2 regions of the Bradyrhizobium sp. LjRoot220 genome follow, and region 2 is predicted to be linked to the other one. Evidence: riboswitches for the same ligand, from Rfam matches in the RefSeq annotation. Region 2 holds a riboswitch; the other holds the start of a gene.
What was found. A riboswitch is a leader RNA that binds a small molecule or an ion and turns the genes downstream of it on or off. The one in region 2 is predicted to bind cobalamin.
Positions count from the first base shown of each region.

Region 1: another riboswitch for cobalamin. It lies ahead of ACSQ84_RS27685 (TonB-dependent receptor); the one in region 2 lies ahead of ACSQ84_RS03915 (DUF1636 domain-containing protein).

Region 1 covers NZ_CAXUPS020000008.1:15,991-31,105, reverse strand. Annotated here, with positions in the region: gene soxC (sulfite dehydrogenase) at 1-161, shown strand, start outside; gene ACSQ84_RS27745 (c-type cytochrome) at 187-819, shown strand; gene soxX (sulfur oxidation c-type cytochrome SoxX) at 950-1,273, shown strand; gene soxY (thiosulfate oxidation carrier protein SoxY) at 1,299-1,793, shown strand; gene soxZ (thiosulfate oxidation carrier complex protein SoxZ) at 1,809-2,120, shown strand; gene soxA (sulfur oxidation c-type cytochrome SoxA) at 2,117-2,983, shown strand; gene ACSQ84_RS27720 (hypothetical protein) at 2,980-3,288, shown strand; gene soxB (thiosulfohydrolase SoxB) at 3,374-5,116, shown strand; gene ACSQ84_RS27710 (DsrE family protein) at 5,113-5,574, shown strand; gene ACSQ84_RS27705 (MBL fold metallo-hydrolase) at 5,690-6,730, shown strand; gene ACSQ84_RS27700 (ABC transporter substrate-binding protein) at 7,133-7,960, opposite strand; gene ACSQ84_RS27695 (ABC transporter ATP-binding protein) at 7,960-8,742, opposite strand; gene ACSQ84_RS27690 (FecCD family ABC transporter permease) at 8,739-9,782, opposite strand; cobalamin riboswitch at 9,918-10,117, shown strand; gene ACSQ84_RS27685 (TonB-dependent receptor) at 10,232-12,511, shown strand; gene ACSQ84_RS27680 (DUF6925 family protein) at 12,608-13,624, shown strand; gene ACSQ84_RS27675 (transcriptional regulator) at 13,740-13,991, shown strand; gene ACSQ84_RS27670 (hypothetical protein) at 13,988-14,275, shown strand; gene ACSQ84_RS27665 (hypothetical protein) at 14,393-14,632, opposite strand; gene ACSQ84_RS27660 (hypothetical protein) at 14,792-14,947, shown strand; gene ACSQ84_RS27655 (ATP-grasp domain-containing protein) at 14,990-15,115, opposite strand, start outside.
Region 2 covers NZ_CAXUPS020000001.1:949,036-964,150, reverse strand. Annotated here, with positions in the region: gene cobN (cobaltochelatase subunit CobN) at 1-2,197, opposite strand, end outside; gene cobW (cobalamin biosynthesis protein CobW) at 2,197-3,276, opposite strand; gene ACSQ84_RS03915 (DUF1636 domain-containing protein) at 3,273-3,647, opposite strand; cobalamin riboswitch at 3,742-3,958, opposite strand; gene cobO (cob(I)yrinic acid a,c-diamide adenosyltransferase) at 4,002-4,655, shown strand; gene ACSQ84_RS03905 (cobyric acid synthase) at 4,666-6,114, shown strand; gene cobD (threonine-phosphate decarboxylase CobD) at 6,119-7,084, opposite strand; gene cbiB (adenosylcobinamide-phosphate synthase CbiB) at 7,096-8,037, opposite strand; gene cobU (bifunctional adenosylcobinamide kinase/adenosylcobinamide-phosphate guanylyltransferase) at 8,164-8,667, shown strand; gene cobS (adenosylcobinamide-GDP ribazoletransferase) at 8,667-9,455, shown strand; gene bluB (5,6-dimethylbenzimidazole synthase) at 9,455-10,087, shown strand; gene ACSQ84_RS03875 (hypothetical protein) at 11,213-11,518, opposite strand; gene ACSQ84_RS03870 (hypothetical protein) at 11,530-12,813, opposite strand; gene ACSQ84_RS03865 (hypothetical protein) at 12,950-13,228, opposite strand; gene ACSQ84_RS03860 (hypothetical protein) at 13,482-13,721, opposite strand; gene ACSQ84_RS03855 (sulfite exporter TauE/SafE family protein) at 13,805-14,536, opposite strand; gene ACSQ84_RS03850 (hybrid sensor histidine kinase/response regulator) at 15,102-15,115, opposite strand, start outside.

The sequences.
Region 1 (15,115 bases), on a different contig from region 2:
CGCTGCTGGAATCCCGCGTCATTGACGAGACCGGCTATGTGCAGCCGACCATCGCGCAACTGCGCAAACAGCGCGGAACCAATTCGGTCTACCACAACAATTCGATCCAGACCTGGCAGGTGAAGGGCGACGGGAGCGTGTTCGATGTCCAGCTCGGCTAGGCGCCTCGCGCTGCTCTGCGCCGGCATGGTAGTCGTGGCCGGCAGCATCGCCTGCGCCGCCGAGCCCGGCTATTACGGCTATGGCGAGCGGGCGACGGCCGAGCAGATCTCGGGGTGGGATATCGATGCGCGGGGCGAGGATGGCGTGGGCCTGCCCGCGGGCCGCGGCGGCGTGCACCGGGGCGCGGAGGTCTATGCCGAGCAGTGCGCGGCCTGCCATGGAACTTTCGGCGAGGGCGAAGGCCGGTTTCCCAAACTCGCCGGCGGCGCCGGATCGCTGAGGGATGACCGGCCGGAGCTGACAGTGGGCAGCTACTGGCCGTTCGCGCCGACCCTGTGGGACTACATTAACCGCGCCATGCCGATGGCCGCACCGCACACATTGTCAGCCGATGACGTTTATGCTTTGACCGCCTATATTCTGAACTTGAATGACCTCGTTCCCAGTGAATTCGTCGCCGATCGGGAAAGTCTGCCGAAAGTCAAAATGCCCAATCGCGACAATTTTCTCTGGACCGATCCCAGGCCCGATACGGCGGCGAAACCGTGCATGAGCGCATGCGTTGACCCCGCCGGCGTTAAAATCGTGTCTTCGGCGGAAGGCAAGAACCTGACGCCGCGCACGACCGGACCACTCGACACGATGCAAGCTAAGTAAGATTGGCAGGCTAAGTAGAACTGGCAAGCCGCGTAGAATCGGCAAGCGAAATAAGATTGGCAACCGAATTGAATTACGGGAAACGTCCTTGACCAACATTTCTTCGAGGAAAACCGGCCTGATCCCGGCGATGGTGCTGGCGCTGTCGATCGGCGCGGCCGCGGGTCCTGCTGCTGCCCAGTCCGCGACGGCGGAAGGCCAGAAACTGGCGTTCGACCGCGGCAAGGGCAATTGCCTGACCTGCCACGCCATCAAAGGCGGCCAGTATCCGGGCACGCTCGGCCCCGAACTGGTCGACATCAAAAGCAAATACCCCAATCGCGACGAACTCGTCGCCATTATCTACGACGAAACCAAGCGCAATCCGCTGACGGTGATGCCTCCGTTCGGACGAAACCGGATTTTGACCGACAAGGAAATCAGCGCGGTCGTGGATTTTCTGCAAACCTTGTGACGGCGCCTTTTCAGGAGACTTTCGGATGACAAATACTGACAATGGATTCTTGGCCGCGCGCCGCCTGATCCTGCAAGGCGCGGGCGCCGTGGCGCTGGTCGGCCTCGGCAATCTTCCCTTTGGTCTTGCGCCGGCATTCGCTGCCGCCAACGACAAATATCCGGAAGAGGCGTTCAAGCAAAAGAACGAAGCCGACGCGATCAAGTCGCTCTACGGCAAGACGGCGGAGGCTTCCGACAAGGTAAAGATGGACGCGCCCGAGATCGCGGAAAATGGCGCGGTGGTGCCGGTATCGGTTACCACGACGCTGCCGGATGTGACCTCGATCTCGTTCCTGGTGGCCGAGAACCCGGTGGCGCTGGTGGCGTCCTACAAGATTCCAGCCGGCACGATGCCTGGTGTTGCCAACCGCATCAAGATGGCGAAGACCAGCAATGTGATCGTCGTCGTCGAAGCCGGCGGCAAGCTCTACAGCGCCACCAAGGAAGTCAAAGTCACCGTCGGCGGTTGCGGCGGTTAATTAGGGAACATCACCATGGCATCGACCATTCGCGTGCGCGCCACATCATCCGGCGAGACCACCGAAGTGCAGGCGCTGATCCAGCACCCGATGGATTCCGGCTTCATCAAGGACTCCAAGGGCGAACTCATTCCGCCGCATTTCATCCAGCAATTGACCTTCGAATATGCCGGCAAGCCGGTATTCACAGCCGATTGGGGCGGCGGCGTCTCCAAGGACCCCTATGTCAAATTCGCCTTCAAGGGCGGCAAGAAGGGCGACGAGCTGAAAGTGAGCTGGACCGACAACAAGGGCGGCAGCGACACCACCACGGCGAAGATTCAATGAAGCAGGGATACGCGATCCAGTTTGCGGCGGCGGCGTTCGCGCTGGCCGTGCTGGCGTTATCAGCCCCGCCTGCGGTCTCCGCCGACAAGGTCGATCCGGTCGCCGACGAAAAGGCATTCAAGAAATTCTTCTACGACAAATTCCCCAAATTGAAGCCGGAGGATTTCGTCAACGGTCCCTATTCGATGGACGCGGACCTGTACAAGCAATGGCAGGAGAAGGAGCAGTTCCCGCCCTACGAGTTCTCGCTCGAACTGGGTAAGGAGTTGTTTTCCAAGCCGTTCAAGAACGGCAAGACTTATGGCGACTGCTTCCCCAACAAGGGCATCGGCGTTCGCCAGGACTATCCCTATTTCGACGAGAAGGAAGGCAAGGTCATCACGCTGGAGCTAGCGCTGAACCGCTGCCGCGAAGCCAATGGCGAGCCGCCGATCTCCTATGTGCGCGGCGACGAGATGGCGGCGCTGACCGCCTACATGGCCTTCACCTCCCGCGGCAAGCCGTTCGCCATCAAGGTTCCGAACGATCCGCGCGCGCTGGCGGCTTATGAAAACGGCAAGGAATATTTCTACACCAGGCGCGGCCAGCTCAATTTCTCCTGCGCCACCTGCCATGTGCAGAGCCCGGGCGAAAAGGTCCGCACCGAAGTGCTGGCCCCGGCGCTCGGCATCCTCAACGCGATGCCGATCTATCGTTCCGAATGGAGCGGCATGGGCACGACGAGCCGGCGCTTCACCACCTGCAACAGCCAGATCCGCGGCGTGCCGCTGACCCCGCAGGACGATGAATACCGCAACGTCGAATACTACCTGTCCTATGTCAGCAACGGATTGCCGATTTCGGGTCCGGGAGCGCGGCCATGAGGATCACGACACTCACATCGATCGCGGCATTGCTGCTGACGGGCGCGACATCGGCGCTCGCCGCAGGCGAAGACGACTACAAGGCCGCCTACGCCGCCGCCGAAGCCGCCAACAAGCAGGCGGCGTCCCTGCGCAATCAATGGACCACGACGGCCTCGACGCTGGCCGCGGCCAAGAAATCGGCGGAGACCGGCGATTTCGACAAGGCCACCGCAGCCGCCAGGGAAGCGGAAGCGCTGGCGAAAGCTTCGATCTTCCAGGCCACCAGCGAAAAGGAACGCTGGCGGGATCTGGAAATTCGCTGAGCATGATCCGGACAAGTGGAAGCCGGTTTTCCGACAAGATCATGCTCGAATAGAACAGCGCGTTTTGCGATGCGCGGAGATTAGCATGACGATCCGCCGCCGGGAGTTTCTGACGCTGGCAGGCGCGGCTGCCCTTTCGGGCAGCCTGCCCCGCCGCGCGCGCGGCGCCGACAGCGTCTACGATCTCGAACGCTTCGGCAACGCGCGGATCCTGCACATGACGGACACGCATGCGCAGCTGAGGCCGGTGTTCTTCCGCGAGCCCAGCGTTAATCTCGGCGTCGGCGCGATGCAGGGCAACCCGCCGCATCTGGTCGGCAAAGCCTTCCTCGACCGCTTCGGCATCCGTCCCGACAGCGCCGACGCCTATGCCTTCACCTGCATCGAGTTCGAGAAAGCCGCGCAGCGGTTCGGCAAGCTCGGCGGCTTCGCGCATCTGAAGACGCTGGTCGATCGCCTGCGCAGCGATGTCGGCGCAGGCCGCTCGCTGCTGCTCGACGGCGGCGATCTCTGGCAGGGCACGGGACTTGCTAACGTCATGCAGGGCGCCGACATGGTCGCCGCCTCGAACCTGCTCGGCATCGACGCGATGACCGGCCATTGGGAATTCACCTACGGCGAGAAGGCGCTGCGCAGCAATCTGGAGCGCTTCAAGGGCGAGTTCCTGGCGCAGAACGTCTTTCTGACCGAGGAAGCCGCCTTCAACGACGCCAAGGCGTTCGATCCGGCCTCAGGCCGTGTCTTCAAGCCATGCACGATCAAGGAGATCGGCAGCCGCCGGGTCGCCGTGATCGGACAGGCCTTTCCCTACGTGCCGATCGCGCATCCCAAGCGCTTCACGCCGGACTGGAAATTCGGCATTCGCGACGAAGAGCTGCAGAAGCTGGTCGATCGCCTGCGCGATACCGACAAGGTCGACGCGGTGGTGTTGCTGTCGCATAACGGCATGGACGTCGATCTCAAGCTCGCCAGCCGCGTCACCGGCATCGACGTTATTCTGGGCGGCCACACCCACGACGCGGTGCCGCAGCCGATTGCCGTGACCAATCCGGGCGGCGTCACGCTGGTCACCAATGCCGGCTCGAACGGCAAGTTCCTGGCCGTGCTCGATCTCGACATCGGCAAGGGCAAGGTCGCGAACGTGCGCTACCGGCTGTTGCCGGTGTTCTCCGAATTGCTGAAGCCGGATCCGGCGATGCAGGCGCTGATCGACAAGACCCGCGCGCCGCATGCGGGCGACTGGGGCGACAAGATCGCGTCCGCCGATCGCCTGCTCTATCGCCGCGGCAATTTCAGCGGCAGCATGGATCATTTGATCTGCGACGCGCTGCGCGGCGAACTCGATGCCGAGATCGCGCTGTCGCCGGGTTTCCGCTGGGGCACCACGACGCTGGCCGGCCAGCCACTGACGATGGAAGATTTGCTGGCGCAGACCGCGGTCAGCTATCCCGAGACCTACGTCGTGACCATGACCGGCGTCCAGATCAAGGACGTGCTGGAAGACGTCTGCGACAACCTGTTCAATACCGATCCCTACTACCAGCAGGGCGGCGACATGGTCCGCCTCGGCGGCCTCGCCTATGCCTGTACGCCCGCCGAGTCCGTCGGCAAGCGGATCTCCGAATTGACGCTCGACAATGGCAGCCCGCTGCAAGCCGCCAAAAGCTACAAGGTGGCGGGATGGGCCTCCGTCAACGAACAGACCGGCGCGCCGGTCTGGGAGGTGGTGGCAAAACACCTGAAGTCAGGCAAACCGTCCAACCGATCGGCCCCGGGCGTGACGCTGAAGGGCGTTGAAGGCAATCCAGGCATTTCGAAACAGGTATGACAGGCCTTTCCACCATCCTGCGCGTCATGACCGCGGCGTTGCTGATCGCGGCCGCCGCGCCGGGCGCGCGTGCGCAACAGGCACCGTTGCAGGACAAGCCGTTCGCCGAGCACAAGATCGTGCTGCAGCTCTCCGACAATGATGCGCGCAAGCAGGGCCTCGTGCTCAGCGTCGCCAGCAACCTGATGAAGCACTACGACCCCGACAAGGTCGCGATCGAGATCGTGGCGTTCGGCCCCGGCATCGAGTTGCTGCGCCCGGAAAATCTCAACCGCAAGATGGTCGAGAGCCTGGTCGCCCAGGGCGCGCGGTTCGATATCTGCATCAACACCGTCGACACACTCGAGCGCGACAGCGGCAAACGCCCGGAATTCATCGCGGCCGCCACGCCGGTCCAGGTCGGCGTCGCGCAAATTCTGTTCCTGACTGAGAACGGGTATACGCTGGTGCGGCCTTGAGGGAGCAAAAACTACCTCGACAAGGCCGCCCAGCCGAGACGAAAGACGTTTGAGAAGGCGGCCAGAATAGAATAATATCCTCCGCGAGACTCCAATAGAGAACGCGGCAGCGATCATGATCTTTCGTCAGCTCTTCGACAGCGTTTCGGGCACCTACAGCTATCTGCTGGCCAGCCGCGCCGGCGGCGAGGCGCTGATCCTCGATCCCGTGCTGGAGAAGGCTGATCGCTATTGCCAGCTGCTGCGCGAACTGGACCTGCGGCTGGTCAAGGCGGTCGACACCCATCTGCACGCCGACCACGTCACCTGCCTCGGCGAACTGCGCGACCGCACCCAGTGCATCACCATCATGGGCGAACAGAGCAAGGCCGACGTGGTGTCGATGCGGGTCTCCGACGGCGACAAGGTGATGATCGAGGGTTTGAGTCTCGACGTCATGTACACGCCCGGCCACACCGATGATTCCTACAGCTATCTGATGGGCGACCGCGTCTTCACCGGCGACACGCTTTTGATCCGCGGCACCGGCCGCACCGATTTCCAGAACGGCAGCGCGCGGGCGCAATATGATTCGATCTTCAACCGGCTCATGAAACTGCCCGACGAGACCATGGTCTTCCCCGCCCACGACTACAAGGGCGACACGGTTTCCACCATCGGTGAGGAACGACGCTACAACCCGCGTCTGCAGGTCCGCGGCGTCGATGAATATGTCGAGCTGATGAACAATCTCAAGCTGCCGAATCCAAAACTGATGGACGTGGTGCTGCCGGCCAACATGCATGTCGGCCTGCACCAGGATGATCTGGCCAAGCAGGGCCTCGCGCTGTCCGCGCGCGCCGCGATCGACAGCATCGGCAAGCCCGACATCCTGCTGGTCGATCTGCGCGAGGCTAGCGAACGGGCCAAGCACGGCACACTCTCGGGCGCGCTGCATGCGCCGTATCCCGGCATCGCCGAAAGCTTAGCGCCGGGCGGCATGCTGCGCGAAGTCGCCGCCGCAACCGGACGCCGTGTGGTATTTTTCTGCGCCTTCGGCGAGCGCTCAGCGATGGCGGTCACCGCCGCCAAGAACGCGGGCCTAGCCAACACCGCCCACATCGAAGGCGGCATCGACGCCTGGAAGAAAGCCGGCGGCCCGGTGGTGATGGGGTAAAAGGTGTCGTCCCTGCGAACGCAGGGACCCATACGCCGCGGCCTATCGATTTAAGCTCCGCGAGTAGATGCCTTCTAACAACAAACATCGGTGGCTATCGGTCCCTGCGTTCCGCAGGGACGACGGAAGAATGTAGGGTGGGCAAAGGCGCGCTTGCGCCGTGCCCACCATCTATCCGCATTCCACTGAATGGTAGGCACGCGGAGCCTGTCATCGGGCGCGCATTCGCGCGACCCGTTGGCTTTGGCCACCCTACGATTCTCTATTGCTGTCGTCCCTGCGAACGCAGGGACCCATAACCACCAGCGGACATTGGTTTGACGCGCTGGTCGTTGTCTTTCTTTTTCAACAAAATCGGCCGCGGAGTATGGGTCCCTGCGTTCGCAGGGACGACGGAAGTGTTTACCGCCCCACCCGCTTCAATTCCGCGGTCAGCACATCCAACGCTTCGGCCAGCATCACGCCGCCGCATTCGGTCAGCCGTTCCGGAATCACGATGCGTTTTTCCGGCGGATAGAACCGCGCCAGCGCCGGATGCAGCAGAAACGCCTGGCCGTCGTCGCGCGCGAAATCGCCGGCCTGCGACACCAGCAGCAAATCCGGCTTCTGGCTCACGATCGCCTCGAGCGAAGCAAAACCGCCGAAATTGAAGCCGAGATCGCCGGCGGTGTTGAACAGCCCGGTCTCGGCCAGCAGCGAGCCGACAAAGCTGTCGCTGCCCGCGACCCAGCCGCGCCGCGACAGCGGCAGCACGCGATAATGTTTGGCCGCAACAGCCTGGCGCGCCCGTGCCAGCGCCGCATCAAGCCGGGCGATCTGCTGCGCCACGCGATCGGGATGGCCGACGATGTCGCCGAACTCGCGAATCTGGTCCTTCACCTCGGGCAGGGTTTTCGGCACCGGAAGTTCGGCGAGATGCAGTCCATGCGCTTTCAGCAATTCCCGCGTCGAACGCTTGTCGTACAGATTGGCGACGACGATGTCGGGCTTGAGCACCATGACGTCTTCCGCGCCGCCCGACAGCCTTGGATAACGCCCGACGTCACCGACCAGCCAGGCATCGCGCGAAAACCGCGAAAGCCCCAGGATCTGCTCGGGGTCGGCCAGCGACAGCAGCAATTGATCGCTGCAGACGTTCATCGACACGACGCGCGGCAGGTTAGCGGCCAGCGTCGCGCCCGGCAGCACCAGCGCCGCAACCGCCAGCAGCACGGCAAGCCGGCGGCGCATCACAAATCCGCCCAGGGTACGATCACGGCCTCGCGCTGGTATTCGGCGCGGTAGGCGCTGATCCGGAACACCTCCGCGATCACCTGTTCCGACAGCGCCTGCGCCGGTGCGCCCTGCGACACCAGCCGGCCTTCCTTCAGCACCAGCACATGATCGGCGAAGCGGGCGGCCAGGCCGAGGTCGTGCGTCACCACGATGACCAGCACGCCCTTGTCGGCAGTGGTCCGCAGATTCTTCATCACGTCGATCTGGTGTCGCGGATCGAGCGAGGCGGTCGGCTCGTCGGCCAGGATGACCGGCGCTTCCACCGCCAGCACACGCGCCAGCGCGACGCGGCTGCGCTCGCCGCCGGACAATTCCGTGACGCGGCGCTCGCTGAATTCCACCACATCGACCGCCTGCATCGCGCGCAGCACGGCGTCGGCATCTGTCGGCGACAGGCGTGCCGGATCGGTCGCGCCGTGCGGATAGCGGCCGAGCGCCACGATGTCGCGCGCCGGCAGCGGCCAGTGCACGATATGCCCCTGCGGCAGGTAGGCAAACCGCTTGGCGCGCTCGCGCAACGGCAGGGCCGACAGCGCATCGCCGCCGATATGGATATCGCCGCCGGACGGCAATAGCCCCGACAATGCGCGCAGCAGCGTGGTCTTGCCGGCGCCGTTCGGCCCGACCAACGCGACCAGATGACCCGCGGTCAGCGACAGCGAGACATCGCTGAGCACATGGCGACCGGCCAATGTCACGTTGATACTCCGGGCGGTGAGAAGCGCCGTGTCGCTCATGCGACGCCTCCGCCGAGCGCGCGGCGTTCGCGCGCGATCAGATAGAGGAAGAACGGCACGCCAATGATCGAGGTCAGCACGCCGACCTTGATGTCGCTGGTCGAGGGAATGATCCGCACCGCGATGTCGGCGGCGAGCAGCAGCGCCGAGCCTGCGAACGCACTCGGCACCAGCAGCCGCGCCGGATCGTGGCCGATCAGGGGCCGCATCAAATGCGGCGCGACCAGGCCGATGAAACCGATGGTGCCGGTGACCGCGACGGCGCCGCCAACCCCAAGCGCCACGCCCGTGATCACGATCAATCGCAGGCGTCCGACATCGACGCCGAGGCTCTGCGCGGTTTCCTCGCCGAGGCTCAAGGTCCGATAGGCGTTGCGCTGGCTGAACAGGATGATGCCACCGGCGACGATGAACGGCAGCGCCAGCATCACGTGCTGAAAACTGCGATCCTCCAGCGATCCGAGCAGCCAGAACGCGATTTCGAGCACCACGAAGGGATTGCTGGAGAGGTTCATCACCAATGCGGTGGCGGCGCCCGCCAGACTCGAAATCGCAAGGCCCGCCAGGATTAGGATCAGCAGCCCGGCATTGCGGCCGGCGATCGTCAAGAGCACGAACACCGAGCCGAACGCCGCCATGATCGCCACCACCGGCAGCGCATAGGAGCGCACATCGGCCCACCCCAGCGCGATCACCAGCACCGCGCCGAACGCCGCCGATTGCGGCGCGCCGAACAGCGAGGGCGAAGCCAGCGGGTTGCGCAACAGGCCTTGCAGCGACGCGCCCGACATTCCCAGGATGGCCCCGATCGCCAGCGCCAGAATGGTCCGCGGCAGCCGGATTTCCCGCACGATCACCTGCGCCACGTCGCTGCCGCCACCGAGCAGGGCTTCAATCACAGCCAGCGGCGACAGCCGCACCGGCCCGATGCCGAGCGAGATCAGCACCAATAGCCCGACAAGGCCGGCAAGCGCGGCCGTCACGCCAATCCGGCGCCGCGCGGCCTCCTCGTTTGCAGCAATGATGGCCTCAACACTCATCGATCGTTCCCGGACGGTCAGCCCGTACCGCACTATGCATGCGAGCGGTACTGCTCATGCGACAAAAAAGACGCACTCGTCCAGCGAGGATCGCAGGCGGGGCCGAATGGGATTGACTCTGTCTTTGACAAATTTCTACCATATTTTTTCGACGGTTCCCGTTTTGGGGATCAAAAGGGAATGCGGTGCGGGGAAAATCCCCCAATTCCGCGGCTGCCCCCGCAACTGTAAGCGGTGAATCTTTTGTCCAACGCCACTGGGAATCTCGGTCCTGGGAAGGCGACGAAAGGTAACGACCCGCAAGCCAGGAGACCTGCCGTCAGCCGTGGTCACACGCGAAGATGTCGGTCGGGGAGTACAGGCATTAGCTTCACCAGCGCTGCTTACAGCACACTGGTGGCGCTTGGTTCGCTGTGACGTGCCACTGACGTCATACCGAGGCCTGAACCATGTCTTCCATCACGCTAGGTGCCAAGCGGCGCCGCCATCTTTTGCTGACGTCGAGTTTTCTGGCGCCGATCATGGCGCTCGGCATTGCTGGCGCGCACGCCCAGCAGACCGCCGCGGCCGGTCAATTGCCCGCGATCGAGGTCAACCCGCCCGGCGACCAGAACCGCACCCGCGCAAAACCCGCTTCCGATGAAGGCTCGGGACCGCGCCGCATCGCCGCGCCCAGTCCGAGGCCGTCAAGCAGCGCGACCCCCGCGCCGGGGACCGGCGCCAACGTCGCTTCGCAAGGTGGAGGCCAAGGCGGCGGCGGAGCGCCGGTGCGGCAATTCGCCGGCATCGTCGGCACGGCGGCGACCGTCATCACGGCTGAAGAAATCGCGCACTCACCCGCACAAACCTTGCAGGAAATCATCGCGCAAACGCCGGGCGTGCAGCTCACCAGTCTGTTTGGCGGCGTCAACGGCGTGAAGACCAGCGTCGATCTGCGCGGCTTCGGCGCGTTTGCGACCTCCAATACCCTGGTGCTGATCAACGGCCGCAGGCTCAATGACATCGATATGGCCGGCGTCGATTTTTCGACCATTCCGCGCGATTCGATCGAACGCATTGAAATCACCCGCGGCAACAGCGGTGCGGTGCTGTACGGCGACAATGCCGTCGGCGGCGTCGTCAACATCGTCCTGAAGAACGGCGTCGGCGGCCCGCCGGTCGCGATCCGCGGCGAGGCCGGCGTCGGCTCCTTCAACCAGCGCATGGCGTCGGTCTCGGCCGCGACCAATTTCGGTCCGTGGTCGACCTCGTTCTACGGCAACGCCATCAAGTCCGACGGCTATCGCGTCAACAACGCGCTCGATCAGCGCAACGGCGTCGGCAACCTCAACTACACCACGCCCGGGCTCAGCGCGTTCGTGACCGTCACCGGCGACGACCAGAAGCTCGGCTTCCCCGGCGGCCGCATCGTCGATCCCTCGATCGGCGTCAACGAACTCGTCACCAACCGCACCGGCACCAGCACGCCGCGCGACTACGGCAACCAGCAGGGCGCCAGCGCCACCGCCGGCTTCACCAAGACGCTGTGGAACGGCGTCGATCTGATCATCGATGGCGGGGTGCGGGACAAGAAGCAACAAGGCGCGTTCTTCAATCCGTTCGCCAACAGTTACGTCGACAGCCATCTGCAGACATGGTCGCTGACGCCTCGCTTGAGCGTCAAGAACGTGATGTTCGGGCTGCCCTCTTCGATCCTGACCGGCATCGATTATTACGATGCGACGTTCCATCAGGAGCGGCCGGAATTCAAGGGCACGCCGCCGATCCATACCTATGACCTGTCGCAGCGAACGCTTGCCGGCTACTGGCAGCAAACCCTCGGGCTGCTGCCGACGACGGATTTCGCGTATGGTGCGCGAATCCAGAACACCGCGCTGAGTGCGAGGGACCGTCTCAACGATCCGCCGAATTGCGCCTTGTTTTTTTCCTGCGGCGCCCAGAACCTGCCGCTGGATAGCAGCGAAATGCAGTACGCGCTGCATATCGGCCTCGAACATCGCTTGAATAATATCGTCTCGGTGTTTGGCCGGGCCGCCCGCGCCTTCCGTACGCCGAACGTCGACGAGAGATTGTCCTCCGGACCCGCCTTCGATCCTGTCTTCTTCACCCCGATTCCGCAGACTTTCCTGCTGAAAACCCAGACCTCGCACGACGTCGAGGGCGGCTTCCGCATCAGATCGGGCGGGTTCCAGATGCAGTCGAGCATCTACAACATGGACCTCGAGAACGAAATCCATTTCAACCCGGAGCTGTTCTATAACACCAACCTCGATCCGACCCGTCGCTACGGCTCCGAAACCAGCGCCTCGCTTCGGATCAGCGACAGCGTGCTGCTGCGCGGCGGCATGGCCTACACCCGTGCGGTGTTCCGTGAAGGGCAATTCGCCGGCAATGACGTTCCGCTGGTGTCGCGCTACACCGCCAGTGCCGGCGTGACCTGGAACATCTGGCAGAACTATCTGGTGGCAGACGCCACGGTGCGCGGCTGGAGCGAGCGCTACATGGACAACGACCAGAAAAATACCCAGCGCCGCATTCCGGCCGATGCCACCATCGACTTCAAGCTGAGCGGGGCATATCAGCACTTCTTCTGGTCGGTGAGCGTCAACAACGTGCTCAACGCGCTGTATTACGATTATGCGATCGCAAGCTCGATCACCGATGGCCGCTTCAGCGCCTATCCGCTGCCGGGCCGGACCTACATGGTGAAGGCCGGCGCGACATTCTGACCGCTTGGCCGGTTCGGAGCCCGCTCCGGACCGGCTTGTCGTGAGCTGACAAGCCGGTATTCTCTTCGGTCCCGAACCGCAAGAGAATGCCGATCCATGCCTGATGCTGCAGCCGGCGCCGCGATCGATCTGCTGCAGCGGGAAATGGCCGATCCCGACACGCAATGGAGCCTCGGCACGTTCGGCGCCATCGCCGAATTCGCGCGCGACCGCGACGAACCGGTGTGGCTGACCCAATCGGAAAACGCCATTGCAGCGGTGACGCCGCGCGGCGGCATTGCGCTGAAACCCGACGGCGGCAGCCGGGCGTTCGCCTCCGAGGGCATCACCAAATCAGGCTGGAGCCAGCGGATCGCGCTATGCCTGCCGTCGGGCGATTGCGCGATGAGCGGCCGCAACGCGCTGACGGAAATTGGCGCCGACCGCGACGCGCTGCGGCCGGAGGACCGCGAATCGATCCTGTTCGATCTCGGCCTCGGCGCCGTGCAGGCGGATTTTTGTGTGCGCATCGGCGACCACGATCTTGCCGCCCGTCTGCGCGAACTCTCCGGCCGCGCCATCTTCGAACACGACAATCCCGCGATGGGGATGATCCTTGGCGCGAACCCGCATCGTGTCTTCATCAGCCGGCTTGGCCGCATCGAGGTCTATCAGACGATCCCGCCGCCCTCAGGCAAGAGCCCGGAAGGGCCGCATACCCATGTGCTGCCAAAACTGCTGAAAAGCGGCCGAACCCATGCGGCGACCGAGCCGGTACCCGAGGGGTGGATCCCCTGCGCGCACATCTATCCGCCGCATCCGGCCCGTGACGGCATGGGCGAGGCCCGGCGGTTCGACCCGGCACGCCATCAGAATTTTCAACGGATCATGGCGGCGTGCGGCGATCCCAAGACGCTCGCGCTCAAGCGGCGCGTCGTCGACGCCGTGCAAGCCGGGGAACCGCCGATGGCGATCGGCGCCGATCGTCACGGCCGCGCCGGCATCCGCATTGCGCTGCGCCAGATGAAGGCCGAAGGACCGGCGTCAACGGCACTGGTGGCCTGGCTGGCCGCTTTCGACCAGAGCAGTCCTGAAGACGGCGATGACGACGCCCCTCTTCACTATGAAGGCTGATTCAGGGCGATAACGGCGCGTTTTCGGCCCAAATTCGCGCCCTCACGGGCGCAATCCATGGTATTACCGCCGAAAGACCGCCCGACGGCATGCGTCGCGGTTCCAGAGGTAGATGATGAACGACGACGAACCGAAGAGTCCGGCCGAAATGAAAGAGCTTCGGCTGCACCGCAAGCGGACCCAGGAGGTCGAGGGCATCAAGGCGATGGCCGAGATCGCCGCGGCCGACATTGCAATTCGCAAGCGGACCGAGAAATTGCGCGCGCTGCGGCTGGCCAAGGAAGCCGCCGATGCCGCCAATCCGCCCGAACCAAAAGCCAAGCCCAAAGCAAAAACCAAAACGGCGAAGAAGGCTGACGTAAAATGACCAAAGAAGATCGCGATCGCGCCCAGGCGCGTCTGGATAAAACGACCCGGGCAGCTCAGGACGCGCGAACCGGCAAGGCCGACCGGGATGCCAGCTCGAAGGCGGTGCTCGACAATATGGCGAAGCTGAAGGCGTTGCGGCTGGCCCGCGAAGCCGCCGCACCTCCGGCTCCGGTCAAGGCAAAGAAGGCCGCGGCCAAACCGAACAAGCCGGGCGAGAGACGCCCGGCCCCGGCATTGGGCGATTGGCTGGCGAGCCAGCAAAGCGGCGGACGGCGGACCTGAGCCGCATCAAGCCAGGCAGTGCGCCAGGCTTTTGAGCTGAGCTCTTTGAGCTCAGCCTTGAACTTCAGCCGTAAGCTTCAGCCTTGATGTTCCATCTTGAGTTCAAGCCTTGGCGCGTTACGCCGGTGGCCAATGGATCATCGAGCGGGTCTTGGTCTCGGCGTCATAGACCTGCACTTGCAGCATCTGGAATTTGTTCTTCAACGCCGTGCCCGCCTCCTCGGCGGCTTCGACCGTGTCGTGGTGCGACTTGAAGTGGCCATCCACGACCAGCGAATATCCGTTGGTCGGCGCCTTGTCGGCGCGAATGATCTTGCGTGGCTGCTGTTCTTCGGTCTCGATACGTGGCTTCTTCATTTTGGCTCCGTGTGATTGCCCCGTTTGAAGCAATATCGGCCAAAAGGGCAAGGAAAATTCGTGTTGCTGACGCTAGTATGTGGCGCAAAATCGGGCGGATTGCGCTGAAAGCGTCATTTCGGCCGGATAAAGCCGGTTGTGCCGGCGAAAAGGAACAATATGGCTGGAAACGGCAAAAAGAGCGAGCCTCCGAAGCAGGACAACGACAAGCCCAAGATTCCAAAGCGCCCGCCTGTCGAGGACGACGATTACGAGGATGGTGACATCGCCACGCCAAAGCGTGACCGCCATGGCAATGACGACGAGCCGCTGTAGATGTTCTCGCGTCGTCCTGCGAACGCCGGGACAACGCGAGATCTAACCAAACTCATCGCTCTCGATTCTCCGGATACTCGCGAGATCGAGCAGATGGTCGCCAAAACCGCCGCGCGCCAGCTTGATTGCCGACTGCGGTGAGGCCAGCAGAAATGCCGCGGTCATCAT
Region 2 (15,115 bases):
CTTGCGCATACGCCGACGGCGTGGGTACGGCGCGAGGGTCGACGGCAAACAGATTGCGGCCCGTGGGCAACACGTCCTGGCGCCCGCGATATGGCGAGCCCGCCGGCCCCGGCGCAACGCGCCTGCCGGCAAGTGCCGCGAGCAGCGCCGCCTTCTCCGCCGCGCCGCAAGCGCCGCGGCCGAATATATGCAGTCCCTCGCCGTACTGGCTTTCCTTGAGATCGCAGACGAAGCGATCGATCAACGGAATGGCCTCGGCCGGCGCAGCCGAAGCATTAAGCCCCAAATCATCTTCCAGCCCGGCGGCACAAGCTTCATCACGGATGGCCGCAATCAGCCGCTGTCGGCGCGCCGGATCAAGGCCCTCGGCCGTCGAATATTCGTCGAGCAGTCGCTCGAGCCGGCGCAGGCCTTCAGGCACCGCAGTCTTGGCCAAAGGCGGCGGCAGATGGCCGATCGTGACCGCGCCAATCCGCCGCTTGGCCTGTGCCGCCTCGCCCGGATCGTTGACGATGAACGGATAGATCACCGGCAGGTCGCCAATCAGCGCGTCCGGCCAGCATGCGGGCGATAGCGCAACGGACTTGCCTGGCAGCCATTCGAGCGTGCCATGCGCGCCCATGTGGATGACGGCGTCGATGCCTTGCTGCCTAAGCCACAGATAGAACGCAACATAGGCGTGGCCTGGCGTGCGCGAGAGATCATGATAGTTGGCATCGCGCTGACCGACCTCGCCGCGCTCGGGCTGAACCGCGATGACGGCCTTGCCGCAGCGGATCGCCGCGAAGTGAAACGCACCGCCGTGGCAGCTCGGATCGTCCTCTGGTGCGCCCCAGGCGCGCGCGAGCTCATCCTGTAACTGGCGTGACAGGCCTGACAGCGCCACACGGTACTCGGCGACGCTCCAGGTCAATTGCTCCCGCAACATAACGTCGCCAAGCACCTCCGCCGCCTCGACATCGAAACCGACATCGCCGAGATCGGAAATCAGCGCTTCGACTGACGCGAGAGCGTCGAGCCCGACCGCATGGGCGATCTGGTGCGGGCGCCCCGGATAGTTCGAGAGCACGATCGCCAGCCGTTTTTCGTTGACCGGCTTGCTCGCGAGCCGATGCCAAGCCGCGACCCGCGCAGCGACGGCGCTCACGCGCTCATCGTCCGCTCCGTGCGCGAGACGGGCGAACTGCAGATCGCGATCGCGCTCGCCCGGTGCTTTGAAGCTCACGACACCGGCGAACAACCGGCCATCGACCTCCGGCAAGACTACATGCATCGCGAGGTCACCTGGCGCCAGGCCGCGAAGCGATTCCGCCCAATCCTCGCGCCGGGCCGTGGACAAGGCGACCTGGAACACCGGACACGCAGCAGTATCGAACGGTGTCGTGCCGTCGTCACCGATTGCCGAGAACGCGGTCGCGTTGACGATGGCCGCTGGAGGATGCTGCGCGAAATGCGCACGCAACCAATCCGCGACGCCCATAGCTTTCAGCGAGGTGACGAACAGGCCGTATGCGTCAAAGCCCTTGTGCCGCAGCGCTGCGATCAGCGCGTCGACCGGACCTGTGTCGGCGGCGGTGAGATAGGAGCGATAGAACGTGACCAGCGCGCGCGGCCGTCCATCGCCTGTCGGCTCTGCCACGACACCGCGAGCGAGGTCATAGAAACCGATCTCGGGAATATCGGTCTCCCCGACAACAGGTCCAGCATAAAGGCCCGACGCCAGTGCAAGTTGCGCAATCGCCGCTTGCGCCGCGACCGGGCCGCCCTTGTCACAGAGAACCTTGAGCCGCCCAAGCGTCGAGACCGGCAGTGTGGAGAAAGCATCCAGCCGTTCATCATCGCGACCGTCCGCCGGCAGCACCGCTAGTGCGATGTTGCGGTCCTTTGCCAACCGGTGCAGGGCAGCCAGCCCGTACGGCCAATAAGACTCTCCCCCGATCAGGCGGACCAGAATGCCCCGCGCCCGCGACAGCGTACGCTCGACATAGGTGTCAACCGATAGCGGGTGACGCAGCTCGGCAAGATTGGCAAGCCTCAGCGACGGCAGGCTGGCGCGCCCGCGCCGCCAGCCCGACGCGAAGGCTGCGAGATCGCTGTCCGAGAACGAGAGCACCACGAGATCGGCCGGATCCTGGCCGATATCCCTTGGCGTCGCGGCCTCATCAAGGCCGCGGCTCTCCCGAAAGACGACGTGCATCAGATGCCAAGCCTCGCAATACCAAGTCGCGTACTAGCAAGTCCCGTAATATCAAGTCCTGCCCTGATCGCGGCTTCATCGATATCGCCGTGTTCACCGATCACAACCAGCTTTGATTGCCTCGGCCGCGTGCCCCAGGGCCCGTCGAACTGATGTCGCACCCGCTCCCCGACCGATTGCAGCAGCAGCCGCATCGGCTTGCCTTCGATCGCGATATATCCCTTGACGCGCAGCACATTCTGCTCGCGCGCCAGCCGCCGGACCGACGCAACCAGCGCATCAATATCCGTGACTTCCGGAAGATCGATGACGACGGAGGCAAAATCATTGTGCTCGTGCCCGTCCTCGCCGTCATGGTGCGAGGGACGCGCGGCAAGATCGTCCTCGGCGGCGGCTTCGAGACCGAGGATCACGCGGGCATCGACGACGCCATCGACGACCGACAGCATCGGCACACGGCGCGGCATCTCGGCCTCGATCGCAGCCTTTGCCGCTTCGAGCCCGACCGAGCCGGCAAGATCCACCTTGGTGAGCAGCACGATATCGGCGCAGGCGATCTGGTCCTCGAACACTTCCGACAGCGGCGTCTCGTGATCGAGACTGTCATCGGCCGCACGCTGCGCTTCCACGGCGCCCGGATTCGGCGCGAAGCGACCGGCAGCTACGGCCTCGGCATCGGCCAGCGCGATCACGCCGTCAACCGTGATCCGCGACCGGATCTCCGGCCAGTCGAACGCCTTGAGCAATGGTTTTGGCAAAGCCAGCCCTGATGTCTCGATCAGGATATGATCGGGCCTCACCTTGCGCGCGAGCAGCTGCTCCATGGCCGGAATGAAATCGTCGGCAACGGTGCAGCAGATGCAGCCATTGGCGAGCTCGACGATATTTTCCGCCGGACAATTGGCATCGGCGCAGGACTTCAGGATCTCGCCATCGACGCCTTCGCTGCCGAACTCGTTGACGAGCACCGCGAGCTTCCTGCCGTTGGCGTTGGTGATCAGATGCCGGATCAGCGTCGTCTTGCCCGATCCGAGAAAGCCGGTGACGACGGTGACGGGGACCTTGGTGAGGGAGTTCATTCAGCGGCCTCCGGGACGACGGCAATGGGCGGAATGCGAGCAAGCGATTGCTTGCGGAAAATTTCGGGGCGGCTGCGCCACGGCACGATGCCATCGGGCGCCGTCGCATAGGCCGATGCGCCGGCAATCACATCGCGCGCGTTGGCATCCGACAGGCGGCCGTAGACATAGGACCATCGTCCCGGCGCGCTGAGCGCGACCGAACAGCCCTGGCTGCACGCGGACAGACATTCGACGGGAACCACGCTGACACCTTCGGGCACGCCGGCGTCGAGAATGGCGGCGTGCAGGCGCTTGCCGGGCGCGGTCTCGCCCTCGGCCAGCGTCTGTCCGGCACGGCAGGTAATGCAGACGTGAAGTGTGACAGTCATCGCCCCTTCCAGGATAGACAGCGGGAGGCGATGAGGCGCGCGAACCCATCCGAAGGAAGGCTCACTTCCCCGTCGCGGAACACCCCGTCCGCCGGTCTCTAACGTTGCGTTGGCAGGTCTCCCGGCTTGCGGAGCAGGATTTTGTCCTTCGATCCCCGCCTTCCCGACCCTGTTGGGGCAGTGGCTTTGGGCATCTCTCCGGTCACGGTCGCGGGGGCGGCTGCTTTTCGAACCCAAACCTCTCGATTTGAGCCCTATCGCATTCCCTCTTCGCCTGTCGTAGGACAGGAACCAACGCAGGCCCACCATTTGCTTTGGGCCGCGACTTGTCAAGCCGAAGGACCACGCCAAATGATGTCTGAACAGGATGCCGCCGAGGACGAGGACGTCGTCGCCTCCGAGGCGTCAGTCGACACCCGCCATGCGGTGAAAATGGCGAAGAAAAAGGTCGCCCGCGACAAGATCATGGCGACCAAGAGTGGCGAAAAGGGGCTGATCATCGTTCACACCGGTGCGGGAAAGGGAAAATCATCCTCCGCCTTCGGCATGATCGTGCGCTGTGTCGCGCATGGCTTCCCCTGCGCGGTCGTGCAGTTCATCAAGGGCGCCTGGGATACCGGTGAGCGCCGCGTGCTCACCGGTCACTTCGGCGAGCTCTGCCAGTTTCATGCGATGGGCGAAGGCTTTACCTGGGAAACGCAGGACCGCGCCCGCGACGTCGCCGCCGCAAAGGCGGGATGGGAGAAGGCCAAGCAGCTGATTCTGGATCCCGGCTTGCGCATGGTCGTGCTTGACGAGATCAACATCGCGCTCCGCTACGACTATCTGGAGATCGCCGAGGTCGTCGAATTTCTGAAAGCCTCGAAGCCACCGATGACACACGTCGTTCTCACCGGCCGTAACGCCAAGGACGAGTTGATCGAAATTGCCGACCTCGTCACCGAGATGACGCTGGTAAAACATCCCTTCCGCTCCGGCATCAAGGCGCAGCCGGGCGTCGAGTTCTGAAGACAATTCGATGGCGCGCGCGTTGATGATTCAGGGAGCAGGCTCGGACGTGGGCAAATCGCTCATCGTCGCAGGCCTCGCGCGCGCCGCGCGGCGCCGTGGCTTGCGCGTGCTCCCGTTCAAGCCGCAGAACATGTCGAATAATGCGGCGGTGACGGTGGACGGCGGCGAGATCGGCCGCGCGCAGGCCTTGCAGGCCTTGGCTGCCGGCGTCGAGCCGCACACCGACATGAATCCGGTCCTGCTGAAGCCGGAGACCGATGTCGGCGCACAGGTCATCGTGCAGGGCAAGCGCATCGCAACGGCGCGGGCACGCGAATATGCTTCCTTGAAGCCATCGCTCATGGGCGCGGTGCTCGAGAGTTTTGGGCGGCTGAAGGAGCGCGCCGATCTCGTGCTCGTCGAAGGCGCCGGCAGCCCGGCCGAGGTCAATCTGCGCAAGTCCGACATCGCCAATATGGGCTTCGCCCGAAAGGCCGACGTTCCGGTCGTGCTGATCGGCGACATCGATCGCGGTGGTGTCATTGCGCAGCTCGTCGGCATCAAGACCGTGATCGACGCAGAAGACGCTGCGATGATCCAGGGGTTCGTCATCAACAAGTTCCGCGGCGACCCCACGCTGTTTGACGACGGCTACCGCCTGATCGAAGCCAGGACATCCTGGCGCGGCTTCGGGGTGCTGCCCTATTTCACCCGCGCGACCGAGCTTCCGGCCGAGGATGCGCTGGGGCTCGGCGAGGCCCGCAAGCCCGGCCAATGCAAGATCGCGTTTCTTGCATTGTCGCGGATCGCCAATTTCGACGATCTCGATCCGCTCAAGCTCGAGCCAGGTGTCGACCTCGTGATGGTCCGTCCCGGAGAAGCCGTTCCCGGCGACGCCAGGCTGGTGATTATTCCCGGCTCGAAATCGACGCGCGGCGATCTCGCCTTCCTGCGCGCGCAGGGCTGGGACATTGATCTGCTCGCCCATCACCGCCGCGGCGGTCACGTGCTCGGTGTCTGCGGCGGGTACCAGATGCTCGGGGGCAGCGTGGCCGATCCCGAGGGGATTGAGGGGCCGGCGGGCCAAACGGCCGGGCTCGCGCTGCTGGATGTAACGACGGTGATGACCGGGGAGAAGACGCTCGCCCTCGTCACCGCGCAGCACGTCGCGACCAGGCAACCGATCGCTGCCTATGAAATCCACATCGGGCGAACCGATGGGCCCGATCGCGCGCGCCCGTTCGCCATGCTCGATGGCGCGCCGGAAGGAGCGATCTCACGTGACGGCCGCGTGTACGGCAGCTATCTGCACGGACTGTTTGCGTCCGACGATTTCCGCAGCTCGTTTCTCAGGCAATTGGACATTCCAGTCACGGATCAGCAGTACCGCGGAAGAGTAGAGAGCGCGCTCGATGCGCTCGCCGATCACATCGAGGCTCATCTCGACGTCGAAGGGTTGCTCGCGCTCGCGCGTTGAGGGATCAGCGCACGAGAGCGCCGGCCAGGCGCGCCCATTCGGCCTCGTTGCCCGGCAAGCCCAACCGCAGCCATCCCGGTTGTTGCCCGAAGATGCGCGACCAGATGTGCGCACCGGCGAGCCGCTCCTGCGCAGCGGTCGCGTCCGTTGTCTCATAGAGACGGAACAGCGGCGCGCCGCCGAGAAGACGCCATCCTCGCGATTTCACTTCGGCATCGAGCCGCAGGCAATCGCCGTCGAGACGAGTCGCAGTCGCCTTGGCCCAATCACGATCGAGCAAGGCGCGCCGTCCGACCGCAATCGCGGCGCCGGAAACCGGCCATGGGCCCGCCATCACAGATAGCGCCGCGATGTCCCCTTCCCCGCCGAGCACGAAGCCAAGACGTAAGCCCGCGAGACCATAGAATTTTCCGAACGAGCGCAGAATCAGGAGGCCGGGTCGTCCCGCCTCCGCTGCCAGCGACAATTCGGGCGTGGCGTCGGCGAAACTTTCGTCGATGACAAGACGACCGACGCGCGGCAACAGCGCGAGCAGCTCAGCCTTGTCATAGCGTCGGCCGTCGGGGTTGTTGGGATTGACGACCACGGCGAGGTCGGCTCCGGCCAGCGCATCGAATGTGGAGACTTCGACAACGTCCCAGCCTGCGACCGACAAGGCCGCAACGTATTCGTTGTAAGTCGGCGCGAGAACGCGGGCTCGGCCACATGGCGCAAGCCGCGGTAAGAGCTGGATGGCCGCTTGCGCACCGGCCAAAGCCAGAATTGGCGCACCGGTTGCATAGGCCTGCCGCGCGGCTTCGTGCAGGGATTCGATATCGGAATGCGACGGCAGCGCGCTCCAGTGCCGCTGCCCGATCTCGCCGACCGGATACGGCTGTCGATTGATGCCCGTCGACAGATCGATCCAGTCCTGCACGCGTCCGCCGAAACGCTGCACCGCCTGATCGAGATTGCCGCCATGCTCGCGCATCGCTAGCCTCGTCATGCCAAAGCCAAGGCCACGAGCGAAGCACCGAGCAACGCCATCGCGCGGATGTAGAGCCGCAGGCCCTGCGGGATATCGGCAGCAAGGGGATCGCGCGCACGCTCGTTCAGCCAAGGTTCTTCGCTCATGCCGCCATGATAGCCGCGCGGCCCACTCAACCGTACGCCGAGCGCACCTGCCATGGCGGCCTCCGGCCAGCCGGCATTGATCGAACGATGGCGGTTCGCGTCCCGCACCATGCAGGACAGCGCCGCCGAGAAGCGCGCGGAGACCAGCCCGAAGAGAAAGCCTGTCAAACGCGCAGGGACGAAGTTGGCAACATCATCGATGCGCGCAGCCGCCCAGCCGAAATACAGATGACGTTCGGAACGGTGACCAATCATGGAATCCAGCGTATTAATGGCCTTGTAGCCCAAAATTCCCGGCAGGCCGAACAGCGCGCCCCAGAACACCGGCGCTACGATGCCATCGGAGGCGTTTTCGGCGAGACTCTCGATGGCTGCCCGCGCGATTCCCGCTTCATCAAGCGTTGCCGGGTCGCGCCCCACGATCTGCGCGACCGCGAGACGCGCGGCATCGATATCGCCCGATTGCAGCGGCTGCGCCACCGCGTCGACGTGATCATAAAGCGAGCGGAGCGCAACCATGGGCCATGCGAGGATTCCGAGGATCATGACGCCGCCCCATCTCGGAGACAGCACAGCCTGCACAATCCAGCCCAATGCAACGCATAGCCCGATCACCAGAAGCGCTGCGGCAAGGCCTGCGATGCGGCGGATCGCCGGCGCGTCGGCGGATCGGTTCCAGCTGCGGTCGAGAAGGCTGATCAGCCGGCCAAGCCAGGTCACGGGGTGGCCGATGCGCGAGAACAGCCCGCCCGGCCACCCTACCAAGGCGTCCACCGTCATCGCCACTGCCATTGCCCCGGCAAAACCCACGCATCGATTCCTGTTACGCCCGCCCTGATGTGCAAGAATTGCACCGGAGCACAAGCCCCGAGGGGAGAATTCGGCTTTGTCTTTGCCGACAATTGATGGTTAGTGCGGGTCCGAACGGAGAATTCAATGGCGATTGTGCTGGTCACGGGAGGCGCACGTTCCGGGAAAAGCCGGCGCGCCGAGTCGCGCGCCCGCGCCTGTCCCGGCCGGCCCGTCTACATCGCAACCGCCGAAGCGCTCGATGCCGAGATGGAGGAGCGGATCGCCGGTCACCGCGCGCGCCGGGGCAACGACTGGATCGAGCGCGAGGCCCCGCTGGATCTCGTGCAGGCGCTGACCGACACGGATGGCGGCGGTGCCCGGCTCGTCGATTGCCTCACGCTGTGGCTGTCAAACCTCCTTCACGCCGGACGCAATTGGCCGGACGAAGCCGCCATGCTCACGGCTGTACTCGGCCAACAACAGAGTCCGGTGATCCTCGTAACCAACGAAGTCGGCCTCGGGATCGTGCCCGACAATGCGCTGGCGCGCAGCTTTCGCGATGCCGCCGGTCTGTTGAACCAGAACATCGCCGCAGTCGCCGATGAGGTCGAGTTCGTGGTGGCGGGATTGGTGATGAAGGCCAAGTGATGTCCTGGATCGGGCGCCTCCGAGCGATCGTCACCGACTTGAGGATCGGCGCTTCCTTCACTACGATTCTTCCCTTCGGTTCGCCCAAAACCATGGACGATGGCGCGCTTACGCGCACAAGCTGGTCGTTTCCCATTGCGGGATTGCTGGTGGGCCTGGTGGGATCGACCGTCTACGCCATCGCTCAAACACTTGGCCTGGCGCCGAGCCCGGCCGCAATGCTTGCACTTGCAAGCACGGTCATCGTGACCGGCGCCCTGCACGAGGATGGCCTGGCCGACACCGCGGACGGTCTCGGCGGCGGCCCGACGCGTGAGCGGAAACTCGAGATCATGCGTGACAGCCGGATCGGCACTTATGGCGTGTGCGCACTCCTGATATCACTCGTCCTGCGCTGGAGCGCGCTGACGGCGATCGCCACGCCGCGGTCGATCGCAATCGCGCTCCTACTCGCGCACGCAGCCGCGCGCGCGGGGCTTCCGATATTCATGGCGCTTGTGCCGCCGGCGCGGACGGACGGGCTCTCGGCCGGCGCCGGGCGGCCGGCCGGGCCGAACGCCGCCATCGCGCTCGGCCTTGGCGCCATGGTGCTCGTGGTCGGCTTCGGTCCGGGCAAGGCAATCCTGGCCGTGATCCTGCTGGCGTTCATTGGGCTGATGACGGCCTGGCTTGCCATCAAACAGATCGGAGGGCAAACGGGTGATATTCTCGGAACGTTCGAGCAGCTCGGAGAGACCGCCATCCTGTTGATGGCCGCCGTTCTCCTTTATCCGGGTATGCCATCCTGATGGTCTCCTTCGACGACGAGTTTCGCAGACAATTGCGCGAGCTGTTGGTCTGGCGGCGCGACGTGCGGCGTTTCCGCAGCGATCCGCTACCCGAGGGTACGCTGGAGCGGCTCATCGACCTCGCCTGCCTGTCACCATCGGTCGGCCTCAGCCAGCCGTGGCGCTTTGTGATCGTTGAGGACAAGGCGCGGCGGTATGCAATCGTTGAAGACTTCAAGGCCTGCAACGCCGATGCGCTGCGTGCCTATTCTGGTGAGCGGGCCGCGCGATACGCAAGCCTGAAGCTTGCCGGCCTTGAAGAGGCGCCGGGCCATCTCGCGGTCTTCGCGGAGAGAGCCTGCGAGACCGGGCATGGGCTTGGGCGTGCGACGATGCCGGAAACCATCGACTATTCCGTCGTCGCGGCCATCTGCTCGATATGGCTCGCAGCGCGCGCGGAATGCATCGGGCTTGGCTGGGTATCGATCCTCAATCCGCTCCGCATCGGCGCCATTCTCGACGTACCGGAGACCTGGAAATTCATCGGCTATCTCTGCGTGGGTTACGCCCAGGCTGAGCTCGATCGCCCCGAACTCGAGAGGGCCGAATGGGAATATCGGCGGCGGTCGGAGGATTTCACCATCCGCCGCTAGCCCGTGGCGCCGAAGCGATCGGGCAATTCGAGACATTTCAGGGATTGATGGAGGATCGTAGCACGGAGGAGCGACTCGAATCGTCATTCGGATTCTTTGTTCGCACGCTCAACCAGCGGCTCCCTAAGGCGTTCCCGATTTCCGAAGATCGCATTCAGCTTTTTGGAAACACGGAAGTGCTCCGCGCTAGCCAAGCTATCCGCCCGCGTCGCCAGCACTTGCGCCGACGTCCTCGTCACGCCTTCGAACAACGGCTCAGATTTGCCATCATTAGATTTTTCTTGATCTCCCGGTGCACACGTCGTGCACACGCCACCCTGCAACCGATTGAAAATATTGAACTCTCGGTCCAATCCATCATGGGCGCAACGCAGAATCGATGCGATAACATATTGATGTTATTTCGCTTTATCGTCTGATCCGGAATAGCTGATTTTTGGGCCGACACAAATTCAAAGCCGACTATTGGGGCATTTTCCCTTCGTTTCAAGTGCTTAAGCCGGTCGCCTTTCGTCCCGTGATGATGCCGTGCTTTCTCCGGTACGGCATTCCAGTACCGAATGAGCTCATGCTGTACCGGGCTGGTTCCGACCCTCCTACCAGTCCCGGGCAAAGTAACGTGCCGCTCTGGCCACGCCTAGGATAGAACAAGCGCCATCGTAGATTTGGCGGCGACAGAGCAAGGAAACCTGCGGGCGGCGATCCCGAAGTTAGCGTTTGCGCTATCGGAACCGCAGGCTTGCGAAAGCTTCGTCCCAAATTGGACTCGAACAACAAGCGTTGCTCTCGGAAGGCAAAGGTCACACGTTCGAATCGTGTCGGGTGCGCCAAATTCCGCCACTTGAGATTAAAACAGCGAACTGTCGCTTAGTTGTTTGATGGCGACCGATGGTGCGAAGTGGACGTTTGATACGAGCGGCTTCTCGAGCAGGTTGCCAAATGGTCTCCGGCAATCCCGGGACGGCTCAGACCTGGCCGGCCGTCAGAGAGTTCGTCTCAGTCTATCGCCAAGCGCAAGAAGCCCTGGATAGGCCGGGGCTTTTGAAATGTTCTGTCTTGTTGATCAGAGCTTCGCGACCAACGGACCGCCGAAGCGGTAGTTGACGCGGACGGTGACGGACCTAGCTAGGGCGAAGGCGGGGACGCGCGGGTTCTGAAGTTGCCGCGCTGGCTAAATTCAAACCGGTTGACGTCGAAATTCTTCGGATACGTGTTATCCAATTGTGGCGGTATCGGAAGGTTGTAGCCGATCTTCAACTGGTTCATCAGGACGCCGCGTAACCGCATCGATCCGGCAAGGCCGGCAGTTACGCAGGTGCCTGCCACATTCTCGAGTCCGGGGGCGCATGCGGCTGCGGCAATCGAACCGGTAAGGACACTGACTCCAAAAGCAATCGTGACGATAAGGCCGGTGTTGAAACGTTTTGACATGTCGGCCTCTCTCAAAAATTCACGGTTGCGCCGCCGGCGACGACCCAGGCGTCGCCGGACATGAACGGCACTAACGGCGCGAAGGCCGGCGGTCCCGGATTCTCGTTCTCCCGAATCCAGACCCGCTCGACCCTGCCATTGATGTTGATCTTGTTGGTGACATTGTAGTTGGCGACTCCACCTGCCGCCCAGCGGGTCTTCGCCGGGACGAAGCTGAACGTCGCAGCAGCATAGCCATCGTGGTCGCGATAGAGATAACCCACGGTGGGGCCGACGGTGAAGCCGTTGGCAAACCTGTAGTTCAATCCGGCATTGACCCTATACAGGTTGCTGTTGGAATTGAATCCTTCCTGAATCAAGGCCAACCCGCCAGGATCAAGAATCTCATTCTTGTCGGTATGGGTCCAGAAACCATCGCTGTAGATCGACCACCTTTGATCAAAGGCATAAGATGCACTGCCGGAAATCGTCGTGCGCGGCCCGACCCTGTACTTGTCATAGCCTAGTATGCCGAACTGGCCGGATTGCGAGGTGCCGTCCCAGGAATAGGACCCGGAGCTCTGCAGCGAGAGCGGCCCATTGGAATATCCAAGCGCGGCGGTCACCGTTGCCTCGTCGCCGTTCTTGACACTGATGGTATCGGTGGTCAGGCCGGTAATCAGGTTGAGAGATTCCTTGTTGAACGAGTTGCGCTGGGTATAGCCACCCGACAGGGTAAAAATCAGCGTCTGCGACAGCGGAATATTGACGCCCGCGGTCGGTCCGAAATTCCAGCCTTCGCCGTAGGTGCCCTGGTCGACGAGATCGCCGTCCATGCGCGCGAAGCGCGAGTTGCCGTAAAGCGCGGACTTCCCGGTCGGGGCGTTGATCAGCATCGCGACAAAGGGCTGGAAGCCGGTGAAGCCATTGTAAGTGACGGTGCCCGAGAATTGCGAATCGACCGGCGTATCAACCGAGCCGCGCTCGCCGGATGTTGATTGCGACGACGAGACAAAGCCACCCCGCAGCACGAATTCGAGTTTCCAATTGGGGTTGGGATTGCCTGTCAACGACAGCGACATCGGCGTGTAAAGCTGCGTACCGTGACCGGTGCCGGTCAGCGGTGCCGCATTGGTGGGAAAGCCTCGGGTGTTCTGCCAGCTGAAATAGCGGACTTCGGTGTTGTAGCTGATGTTCCACGCCTGATCGATCGATTGCGCGACGGCCTTGACCGGCACATCGGCTGCAAGCGCCTGGCCCGCACCACCTCCGCACGCAGCCGCCACCACCGCTGCACCGGCAATTAATCGTCGCATAAAATTTCCCCGCCGCCCAACTTCCAGAACGCATTTCACAGCATTACGGGAAACTTTCAAAGTCAGTAATGCTCGCCAAACAGGGCTGGCCTGTGGGGAATGATGCACCGGTTACGGAGGAGCCGCGGCTGGTCTGCTATTTTCCAATATACTTCAGACCGATATAGGGGCCGCTGGCGCCGAAGTTGGTGTTGTTACCGTTGCGGATCGTCGAACCGGAAGAAGGCGAACCGGAAAAGTAGTTTGAGGGCAGCTTGGTCTGTTGGCCAGCGAGATTTGGCGCGCCGTTTTTCATCGTGTATGAAGGCCGCTGGCCAAGCCCGCCCTGACTTTCGGCGAGCGCACCACCTGATGCGGCCAAGTAGGCACCCAACACCAAGACAAAGCCAACTACGGCAATTTGCTTCATGAACATGTTAGATATCCCCTTTGTGACATCCACTCGAAAGTAAGCATTCTGAGGCTGCGACAGCCTGTATTCAGCAAGATATACCCTTCCAGTGCGAAACCGCGCAGACTGGTCGCCGTACCGCCCCTCGTGGCGGTTTTACCGGACAAACACCGAATGGTAGGCGCAGGGAAGAGGTCCGCCAACCGCCGCATCCCAGTCCTGGCGGTCAATCGATTGACGTGCACTAGCCAGAGAAACTCGCTAGCCTGCATGCTGCTCACCACTTGTATAGTACGACAGGTTTAGCGCTGGTGCCGTTGCGGATCCTCGAACCGGAAATAACGTTTGAGGGCGGTTGGGCCTGCGGACGGGCAGGATTTAGCGTGCCGTTATTGACTGTCTGCGAGGGGCGCTGGCCAAGCCCACCCTGACCTGCGGCGAGCGCGTCGTCTGAGGCGGCCATGTAGCCGCCCAACACCAAGACAGCACCAAATACGGAAATTTGTTTAATGATCATGCTAGATATCTCCTTTGTGACATCCACTTGAAAGTAAGCATTCAGCTTTAACGTCCAGTCCCCCGTTTCCACGAAGCCCCCTTCTAGAGCAAAAGGCAAAGTCCCGAAAACAGCAACAAGCCCAGGACAATTCGTTTGAAGGCTGATTCGTTGATCCGTCCGAACAGGACGATACCCACAGCAGTTCCGGCAGCCAGGGCGGGCAGAGCAATGCCGAAGTCGACCAAAACCTTCAACGAGAGGCTGTGGTGCGAAAGCATGAGAGCGAGAGCAAAAAGTTGCATGACCCCGATGTAGGGCTGAACCAGGCCGCGCTGCTGAGTTTTCGGGAAACCATGGATGTCGCACCAGATCGCAGGAAGTGCGCCGGGCATCGCTGTCAACCCGCCGACCAACCCGCCGCCAAACCCGACCAGCGCGTTCCTGCCCTGGCTCTGCATCTGACGCGCGTAGGCAGGCGCTGGCCGGAACAGGGCATATGTCGCGTAAAGGACCACGAGAGCTCCAAACCCCAGTCTGAAGGTCCTGGTATCCACGTTCTGCAGGAGATAGATCGCGATCGGAATGCCCAATAGTCCGCCACCGATGAAAACGAGGCTGGTTTTCCATTGCATGCTCTTGCGTAGCGCAAACAGATTGGCCGCTTGTACGGTGATGCTGCAAGCCATCATCAATGGCACGGCTTCCATGGGCGGATAGACGTGTAGCAGGATAGCGCCGGCAACCGCCGAGAACGCAAAGCCGGAAAGGCCGGAAACGAACGCGCCCGCAAAAACCGCCGCGCTCAGCACCAGATAAACCGCTATGTCTGACATGGCATCGCTTCCTGAAAAATGATGAACGCCGTCAATAGCCGGACGGCGTGGGGTCATCCGAACTCACTCGAGTGACAGCAGCCAATCCATCTAGTCGCCGTCGATCGCCGTTGTTGCCGTTTGGATGGGTCGGATACTCGGCGCGTGATGCAGCATGTATCCTCCGACGACGTGAAAAATGCCGAAGCCAGCGAGGACAGCGATTGTCCACGCCTTGAAAGGTGGCGATGGTCGCCGGGCGAGGGAGCTATCGGTAATTGCCATATCCAAATTACTTTCTTGTATGCGTTCGAAGAAAGCTGCTCGTCTTGATCGCCCCCGTCGGTGGCACGCTCCTGCTCCAACTGCCGATTCAAGATCGGCTGCTGTTCAAGCGCGTCCAGTCGGGATGAAAGATATCGCTGGGTTGATTCGCGAACGATACGGCAGATGTCGTATTTCGTCGTCAGGGGTTAATGTCGAAACACTTTCTACAATCATAGATTGTATCGACGCAGGAGCGAGCGCCGCGACACGATCTCAACCGTGGCCGGTGATCCGCAAGCTGGGGCAGCTACACATCAATTCAGCAACCGCTAT